Regions from separate parts of the Rahnella sp. BIGb0603 genome, predicted to be linked through region 2. Evidence: riboswitches for the same ligand, from Rfam matches in the RefSeq annotation. Region 2 holds a riboswitch; each other region holds the start of a gene.
What was found. A riboswitch is a leader RNA that binds a small molecule or an ion and turns the genes downstream of it on or off. The one in region 2 is predicted to bind thiamine pyrophosphate.
Positions count from the first base shown of each region.

Region 1 (7,754 bases), on a different contig from region 2:
CGCACCCCAAATGTAGACCAGACAGGGTGCGGATGTGAAGCCTTAAGGCACGACAAATCAGGCGTTAAATCACGTTTTCTAGCCTTATTGCGCTAAATTTATGCCAATGTTACTGACAGCGGCTTCACGCAGGTCAGAACGTAACCCTTTTATTAATTCCAGGTCACGCTCTTCACAGTCAGCCAACAGGCGAAAAATCTCCCATTGGATGTCCCATTCTTCTTCAACAGCAGGAATGACTTTCAGCTCTTCATCGGTCATTTCTTTACCGGCCTGAGTCATTTCCAACATCGCAACAGTACGAATTGATGTCTCACTCACGGCAACCGCATGAGACAACGTTTCGCCGCTCAGACGTGAATGAATCAGTTCGCCTAATGCGATACACGCATCGATGGCCGGGTAAACACCATAAATGTCGTAATCATCGGAAGAAGGCACGGCTTCCTCCAGTTTTTCGAGCTGTGAGTCAAAATTGACCTTGGCGTCTTTTACCACCAGCGTTTCCCAGATTAAATCCAGGATACGGCGGTAAAGCTGTGCCTCGCCAAACCCGGTTTCCAGGCAAAAAGCCTGATAGTTCGGGTACATGCGTTCACACAAGCTCGCCATAAACGTCACGTGTTGCCAGCTTTCCAGCTTTTCCAGACGTAAATGAATTGGATTACGTAACATGAGTTGATCTCGTTAACTTTTCTGCGCGGGAGTTTACCTGAAATAAATCAATATCCCTATTCCTTGATTCCTAAAGATCATCACTCAACCGTTGCCAGCGTTGAAACGCTGCCCGATTTGATGCCACAGCATCCGCCCAGCGGGTTGGCTCTGGCAAACGATATTGCCGCATGCAGCGTTCAACCCAGTACAGTGACGATTCCATGCTGATGCGATTGCCCGGTGAAATAAACAGCGGATTACAGCGCAGTTTGCTGCGCCAGACCCAGCCAATCTGCTCATCGCCTTCATACAGCGCCTGCTGGCTGTGTTGGTCTTCCCCGAGAGGCAGAAATTTGCCGCACAAGCGGCTCTTCGCTACACCAATTGTTGGCACGTCAATCATCAGGCCAAAATGGCTGGCGACGCCAAGACGGCGCGGATGCGCAATACCCTGCCCGTCAACCAGCACCAGATCGGGCCGCGCATTGATTTGCTTCCAGGCCTGCAACAGCGCCGGTAGTTCCCGGAAAGAAAGGAAGCCGGGAATATAAGGCATGACGGTTGGAATGCGGGCTATCTGGTATTCCACCAGCTCAAGCGAGGGATAACGCAGAACCGCAACCGCGGCTCGCGTTACTTCACCACCCTGTTCGAAACCGACATCCACACCCGCGATCAACGCCGGTGTGCTGAATTCAGTCGGATCCCGCAGTTCAATTTGATCTGCAAGGATCCGTTGTTCTTCACGTAATGCGCGGGTATCAATCATACGCCGGATTTACTCGTGATATTGCCGGGACAGGCTATGTACAGCTTCCACGAACGCACCCGCATTTTCTGGCGGAACATCCTGGTGAATGCCGTGGCCCAGGTTAAACACATGACCGTTGCCTTTACCAAAACCGGCCAGAATGGTTTCCACTTCCTGTTCAATACGTACCGGAGAAGCATAGAGCATGGAAGGATCCATGTTGCCCTGAATCGCCACTTTATCGCCCACGCGACGACGGGCTTCGGCAATATCTGTTGTCCAGTCGAGGCCCAGCGCGTCACAACCGGTTGCCGCCATCGCTTCCAGCCATTGTCCGCCGCCTTTGGTGAACAACGTCACCGGCACACGGCGCCCTTCGTTTTCACGGATCAGGCCGTCGACAATTTTATGCATGTAGTTCAGGGAAAACTCGCGGTAATCTCGAGGCGTCAGCACGCCGCCCCAGGTGTCAAAAATCATGACAGACTGAGCGCCCGCTTTGATTTGAGCATTAAGGTAGAGAATGACGCTGTCAGCCACTTTATCGAGCAAAAGGTGCAAAGTCTGCGGATCGGCATACATCATCTTTTTGATTTTTGTGAAGGCTTTGCTGCTGCCACCTTCCACCATATATGTCGCCAGTGTCCACGGGCTGCCGGAAAAACCGATAAGCGGCACTTCACCTTTGAGGTTTTTACGGATAGTACGAACCGCATTCATGACGTATCCCAGTTCCATTTCAGGATCGGGGACGGGCAGTTTTTCCACATCGGCACGGCAGGTCAGCGGGGAAGAAAAACGAGGGCCTTCACCGGCTTCGAAATACAACCCCAGCCCCATGGCATCAGGAATGGTCAGGATGTCAGAGAACAGAATCGCGGCGTCCAGCGGGTAGCGACGCAGTGGCTGGAGGGTCACTTCGCAGGCCAGCTCTGCATTCTTGCAAAGCGACATAAAATCACCGGCTACAGCGCGGGTTTCTTTGTATTCTGGCAAATAACGGCCCGCCTGACGCATCATCCAGACCGGTGTGATATCCACAGGCTGGCGTAACAGGGCGCGCAGGTAGCGGTCATTTTTCAACTCATTCATTCTGTCTTTTTCCTTCAATATTCGGGCCGCCCGAAAATAATCTGGCGGCATTCTAGCATGCAACACTCCTGCTACACGTCGTCTTCATCTCTTTCTGCGCGGCACAGCGCAACCGTATCTTCAATCAGCCGGCGGGCGATGGTCCCCGGTGGCGGCAACTGTGGCAGTTGATCAAAGCGATACCAGCCTGCGTTGAGCAGCTCTTTCGGATCATGCACAATGTCACCGCTGTCGTAGTCGGCCATAAACGCCATCATCAGCGAATTAGGGAAAGGCCACGGCTGAGAACTGACGTAACGGACATTCTTCACGCGGATATTGCTCTCTTCCATGACTTCACGCGCCACAGTTTCTTCAAGAGTTTCCCCGACTTCCACGAAGCCTGCCAGAACCGTATGAATGCCATTGCGATGGCGGACATGCTGCGCCAGCAAAATCTCATCACCGCGGCGGATGGCGACAATAATGCAGGGCGCAATCTGCGGATAATAGCGTTCGCGGCAATGCCCGCACAGCGCGGCCCATTCGGTTTTACTGACGTGCATCTCGTGGCCGCAATAGCCGCAGAACTTGTGCGAACGGTAAAATTCCGACAGCTGCACGCCACGTCCGACCAGCTGGAATAGCCCGCGATCCTGATCGAGCATCTGCCGTGCAGACACCATGTGATTGTGCATCGCCTGACGTACCATCCACACCGGTTCGCCCTGCCATTCACCAATCTGACGCGCGATTTTGCCCGTCAGAGAAAATTGCGCAGCGCTGCCATTCGGCAGTTCACCTTCGGGCAGCCACAGCTTGCCCTCATAGCTGATTACCCACCAGCCGGTATGTTCTTCTGTGATCTGTAATTCCATAATTGTTGTTGCATAACCTCGACGAGACTGACAATCTGGGGTTGATATTTACATATTAGTAACCTTTGGTTACTTTTTTCTCGCTCACGGAGTCAACCATGCTAAATCGTCTGGAAAGACTGACCCAACGCGTTGGTGGCAGTAATGAGTTAGTGGATCAATGGCTGCACGCGCGTAAAGAATTGCTGGTGTCTTACTGCACACTGGTCGGCCTGAAACCCAATAAAGAAAAACATACACCGCTGAATGAAAAAGCGTTGGACAACTTTTGCCATAACCTGGTGGATTACCTTTCTGCCGGTCATTTCCATCTTTATCAACGGGTCATCGATGAAGTGGAAGGTGCAGAGATAAAATTACAGGCTGCGAAAATATACCCTGCACTCGAGCTCAATACTGAAGCTATCATGGCTTTCCATGACAGTTACACCGAAAATGATATTGATGATGACAATGCTTTCGCATTTCATTATGCATTATCCGATGTGGGTGAAGCATTGGATGCGCGTTTTCAGCTTGAGGATCAACTGATCATTCTGGCCTTTGATCCGGAAAGTCGCAAAGAATTGCCTTCTGCAAACGAAGAGCATCTTGCCAGACCCGCGTAACGTGTTACTTCTGCACAACACGTTGCCACAATAAAAACCCTGCTCAGGGTTGTAGTTTTTACAACGGCCTCCTATATTGAGGCTTCTTGTCGGAGTGCCTCGTGCAAAATTTCCTCGCGGAGATGATGCCAGGCTGAGACCGTTAATTCGGGATCCGCGGAACCTGATCGGGTTAGTACCCGCGAAGGGAACAAGAGTAATGTTATGCGTTTAGCGCGATTTGGCATCAGCCTGCAAACGGCCGCCAGCGTTCAACCGCCCATTTTTACTCCTGCCGTAAACCTCCAGACAAGCAATTTTCCATTACGTTCTGTCACGCTTTTTGCCGTGAAAACAACACAAGGAATTTGCTATGTCGAGTACCCAGAAACCCGTTACATCCGAAAAAAAGCCCGCTAACCGCCGTGAACAACGCGCACAGGCACAGTCATTTATCGACAGCTTGCAGGGCGAAGCCTTTCCCAATTCCCGACGTATCTATCTTCAGGGCGACAACGCCGGTATTCGTGTCCCTATGCGTGAAATCCAGCTCAGCCCGACGCTGGTCGGCGGCGGAAAAGACAACCCGCAGTTTGAAGAAAACGAAGCGATTCCGGTTTATGACACCGCCGGACCGTATGGCGACCCGTCTGCGACCATCGACGTGCATACCGGTCTTGAAAAATTGCGTGCCCGCTGGATAACCGGACGCGCCGATACCGAAGAACTTCCGCAAGTCAGCTCCGGTTTTACTCAGCAGCGCCTGGCCGACGAAGGGCTGGATCATTTACGCTTCGAACATCTTCCGCGCCCGCGAAAAGCCATTGCCGGTAAAAATGTCACACAGCTGCATTATGCGCGACGGGGCATGATTACCCCTGAGATGGAATTCATCGCTATTCGCGAAAACATGGGGCGTGAGCGGATCCGCGGAGAAGTCCTGCGCCAGCAACATCCCGGTGAAAGCTTCGGGGCGCACCTGCCCGCGAATATCACCGCCGACTTTGTTCGCCAGGAAGTGGCCGCCGGTCGCGCGATTATCCCCGCCAACATCAATCACCCGGAATCCGAGCCGATGATCATTGGCCGCAATTTTCTGGTGAAGGTGAACGCCAATATCGGCAACTCGGCGGTGACGTCATCCATCGAAGAAGAAGTTGAAAAACTGGTGTGGTCGACGCGCTGGGGCGCGGACACGGTGATGGATCTCTCCACCGGCCGCTATATCCATGAAACCCGTGAATGGATCCTGCGTAACAGCCCGGTGCCGATCGGTACGGTGCCGATTTATCAGGCGCTGGAAAAAGTGAATGGTGTGGCCGAAGACCTTAACTGGGAAATGTTCCGCGACACCCTGCTGGAGCAGGCGGAACAAGGTGTGGATTACTTCACCATTCACGCTGGCGTGTTGCTGCGTTATGTGCCGATGACCGCCAAACGTCTGACCGGTATTGTTTCGCGCGGTGGCTCAATCATGGCGAAATGGTGTCTGTCACATCATCGCGAAAGCTTCCTGTATGAAAATTTCCGGGAGATTTGCGAAATCTGCGCCGCTTACGATGTCTCGCTTTCTCTCGGTGACGGTCTGCGTCCCGGCTCGATTCAGGACGCCAACGACGAAGCGCAGTTTGCAGAATTGCACACGCTGGGCGAGCTGACGAAAATCGCCTGGGAATATGACGTGCAGGTGATGATTGAAGGGCCGGGGCATGTGCCGATGCAGATGATCCGCCGCAATATGACGGAAGAACTCGAGCAATGCCACGAAGCGCCGTTCTATACGCTCGGGCCGCTGACGACCGACATTGCGCCCGGTTATGACCACTTCACGTCCGGTATTGGCGCTGCGATGATTGGCTGGTTCGGTTGTGCCATGCTGTGTTACGTCACACCGAAAGAGCATCTCGGCCTGCCGAATAAAGAAGACGTTAAGCAGGGTCTGATTACCTACAAAATTGCAGCACATGCCGCCGATTTAGCCAAAGGCCATCCGGGTGCGCAAATCCGCGACAACGCCATGTCCAAAGCCCGTTTCGAATTCCGCTGGGAAGATCAGTTTAATCTGGCTCTGGACCCGGCCACTGCCCGCGCCTACCACGATGAAACGTTACCGCAGGAATCCGGCAAAGTCGCCCACTTCTGTTCGATGTGCGGCCCGAAATTCTGCTCAATGAAAATCACTCAGGAAGTTCGCGATTACGCCGCCGCGCTGGAAGCTAAAGCCCGGCCCATCGAACTCGTTGAATCCGGCATGGCACAAATGTCAGCTGAATTCCGTTCACGCGGCGGCGAGCTTTATCATCCTGCCACGGAGATCAACAAATGAATCAGTCAGCTCAGCCCTTCCCCGCCGTTCCTTTTCACCTTGGTTTATATCCGGTTGTCGATACGGTGGAATGGATCGCCCGTCTGCTCGATGCAGGCGTGAAAACGCTGCAGTTGCGGGTGAAAGATTTACCCGATGAAGACGTCGAACCGGCAATTATCGAGGCCATCGCGCTGGGAAAAAAATATCAGGCGCGGCTGTTCATCAACGATTACTGGCGTCTGGCGGTGAAGCATCATGCATATGGCGTGCATCTGGGTCAGGAAGATCTCGATACAGCCGATCTTGCGGCAATTCGTCAGGCCGGTCTGCGACTGGGCGTTTCCACGCATGACGAGGCTGAAATGACGCGCGCCGTTTCCGTGAATCCTTCATACATCGCTCTGGGCCATATCTTCCCGACGCAGACCAAAGATATGCCGTCGGCGCCACAGGGTCTGGAAGAACTCACCCGACACATTAAGCAACTCGATGGCCGCTTTCCGACAGTGGCCATCGGCGGGATCAGCATTGACCGCGCGCCGTCGGTTCTGGACTGCGGCGTCGGCAGCATTGCGGTCGTCAGCGCCATTACGCAGGCCATGGACTGGCGTGCAGCCACCGCCGAACTGCTGGCCTTGTGTGCCAGCAAGGTGCCGGAAGATGCTTAACGATGCGGCGTTTATGCGTTACAGCCGTCAGCTGATGCTGGAGGAATTCGGCCCGCAGGCGCAGGAAAAGTTACAGGCGGCAAAGGTGCTGATCGTCGGACTTGGCGGACTCGGTTCTCCTGCCGCCCTGTATCTGGCGGCGGCGGGCGTCGGCACGCTTTTTCTGGCCGATGACGACCGGCTGCATATCACCAACCTTCAGCGGCAAATCCTTTACCGCACAGCCGATCTCGATCAGCCCAAAGCCACTTTGGCAAAGCGTGAACTGCTGCGCCTGAATCCGCTTTGCGAAGCCGTGGCCATTACGGAACGCCTGCTGGGTGAAGCACTGACACAAGCGGTGGCCAATGCCGATATCGTTCTGGATTGCAGCGACAACATGGAGACCCGTCATGCCGTCAATAAAGCCTGCGTGGATGCAGGCAAAACGCTAATCAGCGGCAGCGCCGTCGGATTCAGCGGACAGCTTCTGGTGATTGAAGCACCCTACGCTCACGGTTGTTATGCCTGTTTGTATCCGGATCAGGAAACCGTGCAACGTAACTGCCGGACATCCGGCGTACTCGGGCCGGTAGTGGGCACTATCGGTACATTACAGGCGCTCGAAGCACTGAAAATCCTGGCTGGGCTGCCTTGCATACTGAGCGGCAAACTCCGGCTGTTCGACGGAAAAACACAGAACTGGCGTTCACTGCAACTCACGCGATCATCTGCCTGTACCGTCTGCGGAGGCTATGCGTGAATATTCTGGTCAATGATGAATCTCATCAGTTCAGTCAGCCGCTCACGCTATTAGCTCTTCTCGATGAGCTGGCGTTAAACACTGCGGGCAGC
Region 1 is NZ_JANUEX010000014.1:4,600-12,353, forward strand. Features, by position in the region: gene M2403_RS24425 (YjaG family protein) at 85-675, opposite strand; gene nfi (deoxyribonuclease V) at 746-1,426, opposite strand; gene hemE (uroporphyrinogen decarboxylase) at 1,436-2,500, opposite strand; gene nudC (NAD(+) diphosphatase) at 2,572-3,357, opposite strand; gene rsd (sigma D regulator) at 3,456-3,965, shown strand; TPP riboswitch at 4,046-4,172, shown strand; gene thiC (phosphomethylpyrimidine synthase ThiC) at 4,318-6,270, shown strand; gene thiE (thiamine phosphate synthase) at 6,267-6,920, shown strand; gene M2403_RS24460 (HesA/MoeB/ThiF family protein) at 6,913-7,662, shown strand; gene thiS (sulfur carrier protein ThiS) at 7,659-7,754, shown strand, end outside.
Region 1: linked by a shared signal. The riboswitch ahead of thiC (phosphomethylpyrimidine synthase ThiC) and the one ahead of thiB (thiamine ABC transporter substrate binding subunit) in region 2 are both predicted to bind thiamine pyrophosphate.

Region 2 (7,754 bases):
ATAAACTGTATGCGCTATGTCATTTCTTCGGTGCGGTTGCCTTATTTACCGCGGCCGGTATTGCAGAGCCTCATCTGATGTTCTTTGCGATGTTATTTAATGCCATGGTGTATATGCCGACCATCGCGTTATCCAATACCATTTCCTATATTTGCCTTGAGAAAGCCGGGCTGGATACGGTGAAAAATTTCCCTCTGGTCCGGGTGTTTGGCACGGTCGGGTTTATTTTTGCAATGTGGGTTATCAGCCTTTCCGGTTTTGAGCTCAGCAATATTCAGCTGTATATCGCATCGGGTATCTCGGTGGCGCTGGCTCTGTACGCCTTAACGCTGCCGTCTTGCCCGACGTCCTGCGTGAAAAAAGGCAGCTCATGGGTGACCTTGCTGGGGCTTGATGCGTTTGTGTTGTTCCGCCAGAAGAAGATGGCCATTTTCTTCCTGTTCGCCATGCTGCTCGGCGTTTCCCTGCAGATCAGCAACACGTTTGCCAGCCCGTTTATGCATGATTTCTACCGCGATCCGCTCTTCCACGACAGCCTGGTGGTGAAGTATCCGTCCATTCTGTTGTCGATGTCCCAGATTGCCGAAGTCTTCTTTATTCTGACCATCCCGTTCTTCCTGTCCCGGTTTGGGATCAAGCGGGTCATGATGATCAGCATGGCGGCCTGGACGCTGCGCTTCGCACTGTTCGCTTTCGGCGATCCGTCGTTTGGTGGGATGATTTTCCTGTTGTTGTCGATGCTGGTGTACGGGTGCGCGTTCGATTTCTTCAACATTTCAGGGGCGATTTTCGTTGAAAAAGAAGTGGCGCATAATATCCGCGCCAGTGCTCAGGGCTTATTTATGACGATGGTGAACGGCGTCGGGGCGTATGTCGGTGCCATAGCCAGCGGGCATGTAGTCGATCACTTTACGGTAGATGGCGTGAAAGACTGGCAAAGTATCTGGCTTTCCTTTGCCGCTTATACCGTGGTTCTGGTGATCGTTTTTGCCTTCACGTTTAAGTACAAACATAACCCGAGAGAATTCACCAAACCGGTTCTCAGCCACTAATATCCGGCCGCCGGATGCCCAGCACTTTAGCTTCCGGCGCGGTACCGTCAGCCAGCGCCTGCGTCGGGCCATCGTAGAAAATCCTGCCATCCACAATCAGCAAGGTGCGCGGCGCAATCCGCGCCGCATCGTCCAGATTGTGCGACACCATCAGCAGTGTGAGATTACGCTGCTCACACACTTTATCCAGCAAACTCAGCATTTCGCTGCGCAGCGCAGGGTCGAGTGCCGAAAACGGCTCGTCGAGCAGCAAAACCGGCTGACTGCGTAGCAGACAACGCGCCAGGGCCACGCGCTGACGCTGCCCGCCGGAAAGCTGCGACGGCAGGCGTTCCAGACAATCTTCCAGCCCGACCTGCCGGGCGATTTCCTCTAATGCCTGCTTTTGCTGCGCGCTGAGTTTCAGCCCCGGGTGCAGCCCCAGTCCCATGTTCTGGCGTACGGTCAGATGCGAGAACAGATTGTTTTCCTGAAACAGCATTGAAACCGGACGTTTGGCCGGGGGCGTTGCGCTGTGATCGGCACAGTTCAGCAAAATCTGTCCGCTGACCGGCGTCAGAAAACCCGCCACCAGGCTGAGCAGGGTACTTTTCCCCGCACCGCTCGGGCCAAGGATCGCCACACGTTCACCGGCCGCGATGTGCAGATCAAAGCGCATCGGTAAATGTTCGTACAGGTAGGTCAGTTTATTCAGCGTCAGCATGGCGGCCCGGCAATTTCTCAATCAGGGTAAATAACAGGAAGCATAGCAGCAGGAGTAAAAGCGCCGTGACCGCACCGTCCTGGCTGCGATAGGAACCCATCTGCTGATACAGATAAAACGGCAGGGTGCGGAAATTCTCGTTGCCGAATAAGGCAATCACGCCGAAATCCCCCAGCGACAGCACACAGGCAAATGCCAGTGCCTGTGCGATCGGGCGTTTCAGCGCGCTCATTTCCACCCAACGCAGACGCTGCCAGCCGCGCATATCGAGCGAAATACACAGCGGGTTATAGCGCTCCGCCACATCACGCATCGGGTTATCCAGTACTTTTAATGCGTAAGGTACCGCCATCAGCGCATTGGTCATGATAACCAAAGGCCACGGGGATTGCGGCAATCCGGTGGTATCACCGAGCAGCAGGAAAAAACCGGTCGCCAGCACGATGCCCGGCATCGCGAGGATCAGCATTCCGCTGAGATCCATCGCCTGCGCCCAGCCGTTTTTCTGGCGTAAACGCAGCTCGCGGCTGCTCCACAGCAACATCATCGTCAGCAGCACACACAATAATCCGCTGCCCAGCGCGATACGGACTGACGTCCATAAAGCCTGCCACAGCGCGGGCTGTTGCAGCACGCTGACGGCGGCGCGATTTATACCATCGAAAACCACGGCCAGCAGCGGCGGCAGGATCAGCAGTAAAGCCAGACCAATCAGCAGGCCGTCGGTAATGCGGCGCAGCGGGGAATCGTCCGGATTGCGCCAGCGCTGAGCATGGGTCTGACCGACCGGCAGCGCCTGGCTGAGTTTCTGGCTGAGCAGAACCAGCGTCAGACAACAAAACAGCTGGATGAGCGCCAGCGTGGCCGCGCGACTTAAATCGTAGTCGTAACTCAGTGCCTGATAAATGGCGAGTTCAATGGTGGTCGCCTGCGGACCGCCGCCCAGTGAAAGCACGGTGGCGAAACTCGCGAAACACAGCATGAATATCAGGGCAGCGGCGGGGAAAATCTGACGTCGGATCGCAGGCCATTCCACAAAGCGGAATTGCTGCCAGGCATTCATCCCGAGCTGCGCAGCCAGCTGCCGCTGTTCGACGGCGATATTTTCCAGCGCCTGTAATAAAAGACGGGTTGCCAGCGGCAGATTAAAAAATACGTGCGCCAGCAAAATGCCCTGTAAACCGTACGGCGAAAAACGGTAATCCACGCCCAGCCAGTTGCAAATCTGCGCCAGCCAGCCCTGTCTTCCGTATACGCTGAGAATGCCGAACACCGCGACTAAAACCGGCAATACCAGCGTCATCGCGCACAATCGTAATAACAGCTGACGACCTGGGAAACGGCGGCGGAAGAGGGTGCGCGCCAGCAAAATAGCGGGCAGCACCGAGCAGAGCGCCGAAAGCAGCGCCTGCCAGAAGGTGAAACGGATGACGTGCCAGAGATACTGATCCTGCCACGCAGACACGCCGCTTATTTGTGGCGCATGACGCCACAACGAGCCTAATGCCAGCGCGGCGACCAGCAGCATCGCCAGTGACGCCACCGCGCCCGGCCACAGCCAGCGGGGGATCAACGGCTGACGGCGTTCTGCCATGCCTGAATCCATTCGCCGCGGTGAGAAGCTACATCCTGTGCGCTGTATTGCAGGGATTTTGCCGGTACGGTCAGCTGTTTGAAGGCATCAGGCAGTGGCGTGCTGATCACCGGATACATCCAGTTGCCGGTCGGAATGACTTTCTGGAAATCTTCAGTAGTGACGAATTTCATGAACTGTTCAGCCAGTTTCGGCTGTTTGCTGTTGGCCAGCTGACCCGCGACTTCTACCTGCATGTAATGACCTTCAGCGAAGTCAGCGGCGGCATAATTATCTTTCTTCTCTTCAACAATATGATAGGCCGGAGAAGTGGTGTAGCTCAGCACCAGATCGCTTTCGCCTTTGAGGAACAGGCCGTAAGCCTCGCTCCAGCCTTTGGTGACGGTCACGGTTTTCGCCGCCAGTTTTTGCCACGCTTCAGGCGCTTTGTCGCCATAGACTTTTTGCATCCACAGCATCAGGCCAAGACCCGGCGTGCTGGTGCGCGGATCTTCGTAAATCACTTTCCATTTCTGGTCGCTGTTGATCAGCTCATCGAGGCTTTTTGGCGGGTTTTTCAGTTTGTTTTTGTCATACACGAACGCGAAATAGCCGTAGTCGTAAGGCACAAACGTCGTGTTATTCCAGCCACCCGGCACCGTCAGTTGAGCATCAGTTTTCGGTGCTTTGGCAAACAGGCCGGTTTGCTCAGCGGCCTGCAACAGGTTGTTATCCAGACCGAGCACTACGTCCGCTTTAGTGTTTTTGCCTTCCATCCGCAGACGGTTCAGCAGAGATACGCCATCTTCCAGCGCGACATATTTCAGTTCGCAGCCGCACTGTGCCTCAAAGGCTTTTTTGATCGCCGGGCCGGGGCCCCAGTCGGCAGAGAAGGAATCGTAGGTATATACCGTAAGAACGGGTTTTGCAGCAAAGGCAGGTGCAGAAAGTAACAGCAGACAGGACAATATCTTTTTCAACTTTGCGCTCCAAAAAAGAAAAGGGGCAAAGGATTTTGAGTGAGCATCGCACAGTCTCAAATCCCTCCGCCGGGGTTAACCGGATCAGGTTCGACGGGTATCAGGTCTCAGCCATATTTAAACGTGCTGCGCGTGTGTTGATCGGGCGTCGTGCAGTGCTCGAAAAGCTCACGTACTTTGTGTACGCTCCGCTTTCTGTGCGCTGTACTTCACCCGCTGAACACGCGCTCGCGGCGTTTAAAAATCGAGGTCATTCTTCAATACAAAAGAAGTCACTCGGGCACCCCGTTGAGAACGGATGTCATTCTAGAGATTAACGGCGCAATGCGATAGTCCGATTAGCTGTCGGGTGGCGCGAACCAGGCAGATTTGAAGTCGAACCAGCCGAGGGTGTTCATCCGCACGCCGCGCATGCTGCGCTGGCCTTGTAAAACCAGCCAGTGATGAAACAGCGGATGAATGTGATGGCTGGCGATCTGCTTCTGGCTCCAGTCGGCAATTGAAAGCTTTCCGGCGTGCCATAACGCGGCGTCCTCATTCATCGTTTGCGGGAAACAATACGCCAGCAGCGGCAGTTCGTAGAATGAGGCAAACAGCGAAAACTCCAGCGGCAACGTGAAGTTGGCGCTACCCAGCCATAGATCGGTTTTCACGCCGCCGCGGTACCACACCGCATAATCGACAATCTGGATCACCAGCTCAATGCCTTCTGCCGCCAGCAGCGGACGCAGTGCGTTGCAGATAGCGTGATGTTCTGAGTGCTCGTTATAAAACGTCAGCGTGACCTGCGTCAGACCGTCAGGTTTTGGCGGGCGGGGAAGCAGCGCTTTATGATGCCAGCGCGGCAACAGACCGTACGCCGGCGACCAGTAACGCTGATAAACCGGCTCGGCAGCGTTGAGCAGCGCAATCGGATTGAACAAATCGCACAGCCACTGGCGCGTTTGTGCGTTTTGGCCGACCGGCGAACGCTGGTCGAAAAGCAGGAAATAACAACCTTCCTCAAGGCGGCTTTCAAGCTCGCTTTTGCCGGATTCATCGGCCTGAAGCTGGACGCCGGAATGCACCAGTTCCTCACTGAGTTCAGGTAGAACCCAGATATTGACCTCATCGATCAGCGCCCGGAATCCAAAATATTCGTCAAACGCGCGGATCCGCAGCTGCGTTTTCTGATTTCGTACCACGGCATACGGGCCGGTTCCCACCGGATGGCGGGCAAAATCGGGCAACGACTCCCACTCCTGTGGCAGGATTGTCGCGTGGATATTCCCGAACAGCCACGGCAGCCAGTGGTCGGGCGCGTTCAGATGAATGTCGATGACGTTTGGCGTTAATGAGATCACCGAGACGATATTGCCGAATAAGCGGTGTGATTTGAGACGAGCGAAGGTGGTAATAATATCGGCCATTTCCAGCTCACGACCATGATGAAAATGAATAGCCGGACGCAGATAGAACCGCCAGTGCAGCGCAGAGATTTCCTGCCAGTGATGGGCCAGATCGCCTTCTACTTCCCCGTTTTCCTCATTTATGCGCGTCAGCCCGCTGAAAATCTGTCGCGCGATGTGTGTTTCTGAGCGGCGCAACATGGTGCCGGGCAGCAGATTAAACAGCGGGCGATAGTACAGCACGCGAAGAATATGTTTGCCCTGACGGAAGCTGCGTCCAAGCTGGGATAACAGCATCTGGCGCACCATGTTTTTATCGCCAACCAGTTGTACCAGCTGATCAATACGATCCTGTTCAAGCAGTTCTTCGGCGCGTTGCTGCTGAAGCGCCAGACCGGTGTACAAAAAGGTCAGCTTTGACCGCTTACCGCGCCCGGCTTCTGCATCCCAGTTGAGCCAGCCCTGTTCCTGCATGGTGCTGAGCAATGATCGCATATGCCGCCGCGAGCAGTTCAGGATTTCCGATAACGCCAGCAAAGTGGTTTCGGTTTCTTCGCCGTGGCAGCTTTGCCACAATCTGATGAACTGCTGTTGCAAACGGGACGAGGTCATAAAAGAGGAACTCCGGAGGAAATCTCATCAATTTATCTTTCCTCATATTACCCCGATACTGATCTCCAACGAAAGCCAGTCATCAAGGTCAGGAGGTCATCATGAAAAACACGCTAACCGTCCGTTTCTATCAGCGTTACTTCGCTGCCGTCAGCAGAAATGCGGGCAGAAATCATGCTGACTGGCTGTCATGGGTTCCGGTGGAATACCGTTTAGACATTCTCTCCCGCCTGACGCAGTGGGACATCGCCTCGCAGGACGATGAGCAATACCGCCGTCATTTATAACCCGCAGGCGCGGCCGGATTCGATTTTCTGAGTAATGGTGTAATGTCACCAGCCAGTGGGGTAACTCACTGGTTTTTTTCTATTGATTGTCCCCTTCACCCTTCGAGCTGCAAATGCGTTGGCCGCTCTTGCTCACCCGAATCACTGACTCATTTCAGCTCATCGGGATTCGCGCGATTGCCGCCTTCCTGCAACTCGAATTGTTTTGGGTATACACTGTATGTTTCGTTGTAAGACTTTCATTTCTCAGGGATGGCGTTATGTCTAAACCTCGTATTAATGCAATTTATGTCACCTTTCTGGTGGTGTCCTTGCTGTGTGGTGTCGCGGGCGCGTTGCAGGCGCCGACGCTTAGCCTGTTTCTGACCAATGAAGTGAAAGTCCGGCCAATGTGGGTCGGTTTCTTTTATACCGTCAACGCGATTGCCGGGATTGCGATCAGCTTTCTGCTGGCTAACCGCTCGGATAATAAAGGCGACCGCCGCAAATTGCTGATGTTTTGCTGCCTGATGGCCATCGGCAACAGCCTGGTATTTGCTTTCAGCCGTGATTATCTGGTGCTGATCACCGTTGGTGTTTTGCTGGCGGCCATCGGGAATGCGGCGATGCCGCAGCTGTTTGCGCTGGCGCGTGAACACGCCGACCGTTCATCCAGCGAAGTCGTCATGTTCAGCTCTATGATGCGTGCGATGCTCTCACTGGCGTGGGTACTGGGCCCGCCGTTGTCGTTCATGCTGGCGCTGAATTACGGTTTCACGCCGATGTATCTGAGTGCGGCCGCGGTGTTTGTCGGCAGCATACTGATGATTGCGTTTTTTCTGCCGTCCGTGCCACGCCTTGAACAACCGGTGGATGAAAAAGTCGTGCCGGTCAGCGCGTGGCGGAACAAAGATGTACGTCTGCTGTTTTTCGCGTCATTGTTGATGTGGACGTGCAATATCATGTACATCATTGATATGCCGCTATATATCACCAGCGAGTTAGGTTTGCCGGAAGGGCTGGCGGGCTTATTGATGGGAACGGCGGCAGGGCTGGAAATTCCGGCTATGCTGGTAGCAGGCTATCTGGTTAAGCATTTTGGTAAGCGAAAACTGATGTTGTACGCGGTGGCAAGCGGGGTTATTTTCTATGCCGGTCTGGTGGCATTCCCGTTCAAAGC
Region 2 is NZ_JANUEX010000004.1:324,520-332,273, reverse strand. Features, by position in the region: gene M2403_RS12900 (nucleoside permease) at 1-1,052, shown strand, start outside; gene thiQ (thiamine ABC transporter ATP-binding protein ThiQ) at 1,042-1,755, opposite strand; gene thiP (thiamine/thiamine pyrophosphate ABC transporter permease ThiP) at 1,739-3,349, opposite strand; gene thiB (thiamine ABC transporter substrate binding subunit) at 3,325-4,308, opposite strand; TPP riboswitch at 4,352-4,606, opposite strand; gene sgrR (HTH-type transcriptional regulator SgrR) at 4,647-6,308, opposite strand; gene sgrT (glucose uptake inhibitor SgrT) at 6,410-6,595, shown strand; gene M2403_RS12870 (MFS transporter) at 6,856-7,754, shown strand, end outside.

Region 3 (7,754 bases), on a different contig from region 2:
ACCGTGAAATAGGTATTCAGATAACCGTCCGGTTGCTGCACCGCACCGACCAGCTCAATGACGCGGTCAGCGGTTTCTTCAAGCTCCGGATCCGGCGTTTTCGCCAGCAAATAGCCCACGGCTTCCAGCCATTTAGCGACATCGCTGTCCTGAAAAACCATCCCATAAAATTCGCCATCGCTCTGCCCTGCCGCGATACGGAAATTTTCAATGGCGTGGCTCGGCTCCGCATCCGCCACTTCATCGTTCAACGCTTTCCACTGATACGGCACGACCACATCTTTCACCAGACGCTGGTATTCCAGCCAGAACGCATCGGAAATATTCACCTTGTGCAAAGGCACTTCTAAAGAATCAACCGGAGAAAAAGACATACAACCTCCTGAATCGTTATTGTCATTTAAATTTTGGCCGCCAGCCCACGCGACATGCGCGTCAGCAATGTGTTGTTGAGCTTGCAGAAAATCAGAGTGCCCGCCAGCAGCAAATGCATCGCCGCAGGCAGCAGGGTTTCGAGAAGTGTGATACCGCCGAGCGAGGCTGCGGTCTGGTGATCTGCACCGGCCTGATAAGAAACCAGCACGAAGACCAGGCTGATGATCCCGGCGCTGGATGCCCACGCAAGTTTGATGAAGAAAAGGTTGAAGGCGAAGTTCATGCCGGAAGAACGGATGCCGTTTTTCCAGTGGCCGTAGTCGTCGGCAAACGCCATCAGTGAAAAGTGCAGCGGCAGCGTAAAGCCAAGAATGACGCAATGGACGAAAATGATGCCCAGCCAGAGGGTCTGCCACTGTTCGCCCACTGGCACGAACCACAACAGCAGGGAAAACACCGCCAGCACCAGATTGGTCAGCATGTAGAGACGCACGCTGTCGATGAACTTTGTCAGTTGATTGACGATCACCGCCCCGAGAATCGACGCCAGCGTCACCATACCGAAGAACATCGAGGCGTAACCTGCGCCGCCTTTCAGCACGTACGTGATGAAGTACATATAACCGCCGCCGCGCAGATTGAACACGTTGATCAGCAGGAAAGACATCAACAATACCAGCAAAAGCTGGTCATTTTTCAGCATTCCGCGAATGTGCTCACGGACGCTGAACTGCCCGAGCAGCGCCAGCGGCAGGCGTTCCCGCACGGCAAAGAAGCACCACAGGAACATCACCACGGCAACCGCACACAGCAAACCTACGCCCTGCTGATAACCCACCGCCGCATTGCCTTTTCCCAGCACCTGCACCAGCCACGGCAATCCGACCGACACCAGAAAACCAGCCACACCGCACAAGACAAAGCGCCAGGACTGACAGGACATCACCTCGCGGTGATCCGTCGTCATGGTGTTGATCAGAGCGCAATACGGCACGTTAATCGCGGTGTAAGAAATGGATAACAGAAAATAGGTGAAAAACGCATAGGCAATTTTGGCGTCACCACTGAAACCCGGCACCGTAAACGTCAGAAAACCGACCACGCCGATCGGCAGCGCAATCCACAACTGCCACGGGCGAAAACGGCCCCAGCGGCTTTGCGTCCGGTCGGCCAGAACCCCCATTAACGGATCGGAAATTGCATCAATGACGCGCAGTGAAATAAACAGTGTGCCGACAATAGCAGGCGTCAGCCCGAATACGTCGGTATAGAAAAAGGTGAGAAAACTGCCAATGAGACAGGTAATTATCGTGCCTCCGGCATCACCTAATCCATAGCCGATTTTCTCACTGACCGAAAGTTTGGTGTTTGCAGACACAATGACGTCAGTGCCTCGTACCGGCGATGAGCCGGTATTTATAGAATCGGTTGGCATTGTATTTTCCTCGCTTTTATATCGTTATTTATAAGCTTCAGGAACGTGTTAAATAAGGCTGAAATTGAATATCAGTCGGGAGATAAATAAGGTACGCCTTCAATCTGGCACAGGGCTCTCAAACCAACAAGAGGAGGATAAAGTAGTTAAACGGGACAATTCCGACTCACAGACAGAATCTGTGAAGCAGATCAAACCCTCCAGTCTGCCTGCTGGCAGAGCGCGTCCGCTGTGCTAATGTCAGGCATGACCTGCCCGATGAGTGCCTGAAATGCTTTCATTTTCCGTTAATTATCCGGTTAAAGTTCAGAATGGCGGTTTGTTTATTTCCCGCGGAATGGGGACACATCCGACCCGGCAACTCAGTTCGCACGAGCTGATTTACGTTGTGCGTGGCACACTTTCCCTTCAGGAAGAAAATACCCGTTTTGATTTACATGAAGGAGAAAGTTTACTGTTATTTCCCGGCAGGGAACATAAAGGCGTGACGACGTTTGATCCTGAGTTAAAGTTTTATTGGCTGCACTTTGATATTGTGAAAAATACGACAATAATTAAATCACAGCAAATTAATCCCTCTTTACAGCTGGATATTCCACAACACTGTAAGGTCAGAGACACCGAAACATTGTTAACCCTGTTCAGATTATTTTTATATGAGCAGGAGCGCGGCGGAAATTCGCTGGAGCTGTTTCTGATTTTATTGTTGCAGGAAGTCTCCCGCGCCTGGCCTGAAAATCTGGAACCCGGCGGTCCGGGTGTCGCGCTGGCGTACAAGGCACGTGAGCTGATTACCACCCAGTATCATCTGCCGCTCGGGGCCTCTGAGCTGGCAGACCGATTACACTGCAACGCTGATTATCTCGGGCGGGTTTTCCGCCTGACATTTCAGATGACGCTGACGGATGCGTTGCATAAACACCGGGTTGCGGCGGCCGAAAAACTACTGCTAAGTAATACCGGCAATGTTGCGGATGTTGCCCGGCAGACAGGGTTTAACGACGTGGCCTATTTTCGTCGGGTTTTTCGCAAGCTGCTGGGGATTACGCCAGCGGCCTATAAAAAACTCTATTGCCGCGAGCATATTAATTCCCAATAATTTGATAAAACCTTGCGCTAACAATCTCAAAATCCTGAGAAAACTCATGTTAGTATTATCTTCTCCTGATTCTGAAGACAAATTTAGCCCATGACAGACTCCTTTGAATTTCTCAGTAATGTGCCGGTAAATCAGCAGATTTACCGCACCTTGCGTCAGGACATTGTCACCTGTGCCATCGCACCGGGGGCGTTCCTGTCGGAGAAAGAAATTTCCACGCGTTTTAATGTTTCCCGCCAGCCGGTTCGCGAAGCCTTTATTAAACTGGCTGAAGCCGGGCTGGTACAGGTTCTGCCACAGCGCGGCACTTACGTGATGAAAATTTCTTCCAAACGGGTGGCCGACGGCCGTTTTATTCGTGAAGCCGTTGAAACCGCCGTCGTCCGCCGCGCCGCCATGGTCGCGACGGATAAAGATCTCGCGCTGCTGGAGCACAATCTTGAACGGCAGACGCTGGCGGCAAAAAGCCAGCAAACACAGGAATTCCTGTTACTCGACGATGAATTTCACCGCACCATCGCGCAGATTATTGACTGCCGCCTGGCGTGGGAAACCGTCGAGCACATTAAAGCCACGATGGATCGCGTACGGTTTCTGACGCTCAGTAAAGTGTCGCCGCCGGAAAATCTCATCGCGCAGCACTACGCCATTTTTGACGGACTGAAAGCGCACGATCCGGACGCGGCCGAAAAAGCCATCCGCATCCATTTGCAGGAGATGATTTCCACCATCACGCCCATTGCTGAGCAAAACAGCGACTGGTTTGATGCGGAATAGATCTGGAAAAACAGTTTTCCCCGCGTTTTAGCGCAATGCCAGCGGGCGGGGTACAACGCGTTTCAGGGAAGTTTGGTCCAGTCCTTCTGCGGATGGTAGAAGGCTTCCGGCGGACCAAATGCGCCAAGTTTATCGTCATCCAGACTGCTGTAGTTCTCTCCACAATATCTCAAATAGCCAACGCGCATATCCACCAGCTCTAGCTCGCGTGGTGTTAACTGAACGGGCTTACCCATAAACTTTTCCTTGTATTCAGACGGTGTAATACGAGACGCCTCGGAAAATTTCGTCATCATGGCTAACGTAATCCGAAAAAGATGCCCGTTTTGCGGCGTAGCCCCAAAATTTGTATGACAACTTGGTGTAAGCTGTAAACCACATCAATATCGTGGATACTTTTATGCCTTCTGCATCCCCCCTGAAAAAAAGCTACTACAGCGCAGATCAGTCGCTGTCCTTATCGCAGCTCGATGTCGAGAAAATCAGCCAGGTCGTGCGCGATCTGGACGTGGCTGAAAGCGAAAAAGAGCACTACGTCACGGGCTGGATGGGTCAGAACAGTGTGGTACTGGTGAGGAATTATCAGGACAAACGCGGGACGTCTAACGGAATTGTCATGTCACGCGGCAACCGCTATAAACTGACCATTCAGGCCATTACCTTCCGCATTCCCAAATTTCTGTTGTGGATTACGTTTCGCCGCAAGCCACGTACCATGACCGTAATTGCTTACAACAAGCTGGGTGAACAGGCTACCGGTCTGCAACAGTTTATGCATATTCAGGAACCTGAGCTGAAAGAGCAGCTGGAAAGCGACTGGCGTGAGCTGAATGATTATCTCGGCATGGCTTGCTGGCAGATGGAGAATAACCAGCCACTGTGGCGCAAGCTGCGTGAAGAAATCACGCCACAGTCGCTGCTGATGCAGGCAGAATCCGCGTGGTTCAGCGGCAAGAAGCTGCAAAAAGACGGTGAATGCGAAGGATTGTGGCTGCACGAACAGTTTATCGGGCGTCGTACCGGTGAGCACGCGGCGCTGTTGCTGTCGTGGAAAGATGAGGAAAATCAGGATATTGCCAGCTACCGGTTTGAGCGTGTTTCGGCCACGAAGATCCGTGTAATGCTGCGACCGCGCAAAGAAGCGAAATTCTACCCGCTAAACCCGTTTGACGCCGTGCATCTGCAACAGGCGCTGACGATGTATCACCAGGCAGAAGAGGCGCTGAGCGAAACCCAGCGCCGCGCCTGAGCGGTTTTACCACCAGCGGTGGAAATGATGCACAGGCCCGATGCCGTGGCCGACTTCCAGTGAGTCGGCCTGCATCAGTGCCTGCTGGAGATAATCTTTTGCTTCGCGTATGGTATCGGCCCAGTTGTTATGCCGCGGTCGCAGTGCCGCCAGCGCGGCCGATAATGTACACCCCGTTCCGTGCGTGTGCCGGGTATTCACGCGCGGTGCGGTAAACCGCTCGCGTGAACCGGTCATAAACAACCAGTCCGGGCTTTCTTCATCACGCAGATGACCGCCTTTCATCAGCACCGCTTCACATCCCATCGCCAGTAACGCTTCGCCCTGTTCACGCATTTCTGCTTCAGTCAGCGCCACCGGGCATTCCAGTAACGCAGCGGCTTCCGGCAGATTGGGGGTAATAATTGAAACCTGCGGAATCAGCAAACGGCGCACGGCGTCAACGGCCTCCGGCAACAGCAGCGGATCGCCACTTTTCGCCAGCATGACGGTATCAAGCACCACAAAAGGCGGCTGATAATACTTAAGCCTTTCAGCGACCGCTTCAACAATCTGGCTGTTCGCCAGCATGCCGATTTTAGTGCTGTCGATTCGCACGTCGCTGAGTACGGAATCGAGCTGCGCGGCCACGAAATCCGGCTCAATGTTGTAAACAGACTGCACGCCACGGGTATTTTGCGCCACCAGCGCCGTGATAACGCTCGTGCCATACGCGCCAAGCGCCGAGAAGGTTTTGAGATCTGCCTGGATCCCCGCGCCGCCGCTCGGGTCAGTACCTGCTATGGTCAGGGCATTGATTCTTTTCATCCGATTTTTTCCCCGTTCAGCCACTCTTCGCGCATCAAATACAGGTTATCGAGAAACTCTGGTGTGAAGCTGCCCGGCCCTTTCACCACTGCGCAGGCACGCTCACCGGCACAAGACATGACGCGACATGCCGCGGCAACGTTATCCAGACGTTTGCCGGGCAATGCGGCAAACGCCGCAACAACCGCTGATAACGAACAACCGGTGCCGACGATGCGGGTCATCATCAGATGTCCGCCGGGAACAGACCAGCTGCGTTCGCCGTCGGTGACGTAATCAGTTTCACCGGTGACAGCCACCACCGCGCCGGTTTCCAGCGCCAGTTGCTGTGCAGCCGGTAAGGCAGACAGCGAATCATCGCCGCTGTCTACGCCACGCCCGGACGCACTCAGGCCGCTAAGCGCACGGATTTCAGAGGCGTTTCCGCGGATGGCGGCGGGTGTAAGTTTGATGAGTTCAAGGCAAAACTCCTTGCGCCAGCTCAGGCCGCCGACGGCAACCGGATCCAGCACCCAGGGTTTTCCGGCCTGATTTGCTGCGTGAATCGCTGCCAGCATCGCCTCAGCATGAGGACGGGTCAGCGTGCCGACATTCACCAGTAAGGCATCGGCCACCGCGCTGAACTGCGCGGCTTCAGCCGGGTCAGTCACCATTGCCGGTGAGGCACCGAGCGCCAGTAGAACATTGGCCGTAAAGGATTGCACCACATCGTTGGTCAGGCAGTGAACCAGCGGCGCGGAGGCACGAAGTTGTCGTAAAGAAGCGGCGGCTGTTGCGCCGGGAAACACGGAAGGTCGGGTATTCATAGTTCTCCCCACCGGCGCTAAAGAAGGCGGTATCGGGAGAGATACCTGACTTCCCTACGCTGGCATAATCCAGATCAGGTAATACGGGTAAAATCTCAGCCGTTCTTTTGCAAGAGCGGCACCCCGAGTCAAGGAAGCATTATTGGTGGCGAGCCTGAGAAGGTCAATCAGGATTTTTCGTACAGCGTGTTATTTCGCCGCCGACGCAATAAGGTTAATTTCCAGTAAAACATCGACCAGAAGTTCCACGCAAACTGTTGTCCGGGCAGGATATGGCGCGTTGAAATGTTTTACATACGCCTCGTTAAAGGCTTTGAAATCTTTCTTATCGGTCAGGTAAATATTCACGGAAACAGCATCATCGAGTGTCAGGTTATATTCTTTAAGCGATCCGGCTATTTTCGAAAATACCAAATGGGTCTGCGCTTCAATTCCGGCGGGCGTTGTGCCTTCCGCGGTAATCGGTACTTCGCCGGAAACAAAATAAAGATTGCCGCTTTTACGGACTTTGGGAAAAGGTAAGGTCCCTGTGAGCATAATGAATTCCTCGATTCAGACGTAAAATCAGAAGTTTGATATCAGCAACATGCCGTAGAAAATTAAGACAGCCGCCAGCGTGATATAAACTATCCGTGAATCACGGGGATCCACCGGTTTGTTTTTCTCTGTCATATAAACAACTTAGCTATTGGAAAAAAATTAATTGAGAGGACTTAAGCGATAGATTTTAATTAAGATAAATAGTACCTCGCATATACAGCGCCGCTTTGCCGCTGATAATCACCCGATCATTTCCGCTCATTTCACATTGCAGTTCGCCTTTACGCGCACCGCCCTGCCGGGCGTTCATCTGCGTTTTATTCAGACGTTTCGACCAATACGGTGCCAGCGAGGTGTGGGCTGAACCGGTAACCGGATCTTCATTCACCGCCACGCGAGGCCCGAACCAGCGGGAGACAAAATCAAAATTACTGCCCGCAGCGGTGACCACCACGCCACGGGTATCAAAAGCATTGAGCGCTGCGAAATCCGGCGCGAGGGCTTCCAGTGCGGCAGCATCTTCAATCACAATGATAATATCATCGGTTTTAAGCACCGCGGTGATCGGTGCTGTCAGCCCAAGTGCCTGAGTGAGTCCGTCTGGCAGCGTGAAAGACACCGGAGATTTCACCGGGAAATCCATGTGGAAAACCTCATCCTGGCAGG
Region 3 is NZ_JANUEX010000003.1:192,159-199,912, reverse strand. Features, by position in the region: gene M2403_RS09280 (glycoside hydrolase family 127 protein) at 1-374, opposite strand, end outside; gene M2403_RS09275 (MFS transporter) at 401-1,810, opposite strand; gene M2403_RS09270 (AraC family transcriptional regulator) at 2,082-2,909, shown strand; gene M2403_RS09265 (GntR family transcriptional regulator) at 3,000-3,686, shown strand; gene M2403_RS09260 (hypothetical protein) at 3,749-3,982, opposite strand; gene M2403_RS09255 (hypothetical protein) at 4,087-4,935, shown strand; gene thiD (bifunctional hydroxymethylpyrimidine kinase/phosphomethylpyrimidine kinase) at 4,942-5,742, opposite strand; gene thiM (hydroxyethylthiazole kinase) at 5,739-6,548, opposite strand; TPP riboswitch at 6,583-6,684, opposite strand; gene M2403_RS09240 (RidA family protein) at 6,738-7,085, opposite strand; gene M2403_RS09235 (PhzF family phenazine biosynthesis protein) at 7,276-7,754, opposite strand, start outside.
Region 3: linked by a shared signal. The riboswitch ahead of thiM (hydroxyethylthiazole kinase) and the one ahead of thiB (thiamine ABC transporter substrate binding subunit) in region 2 are both predicted to bind thiamine pyrophosphate.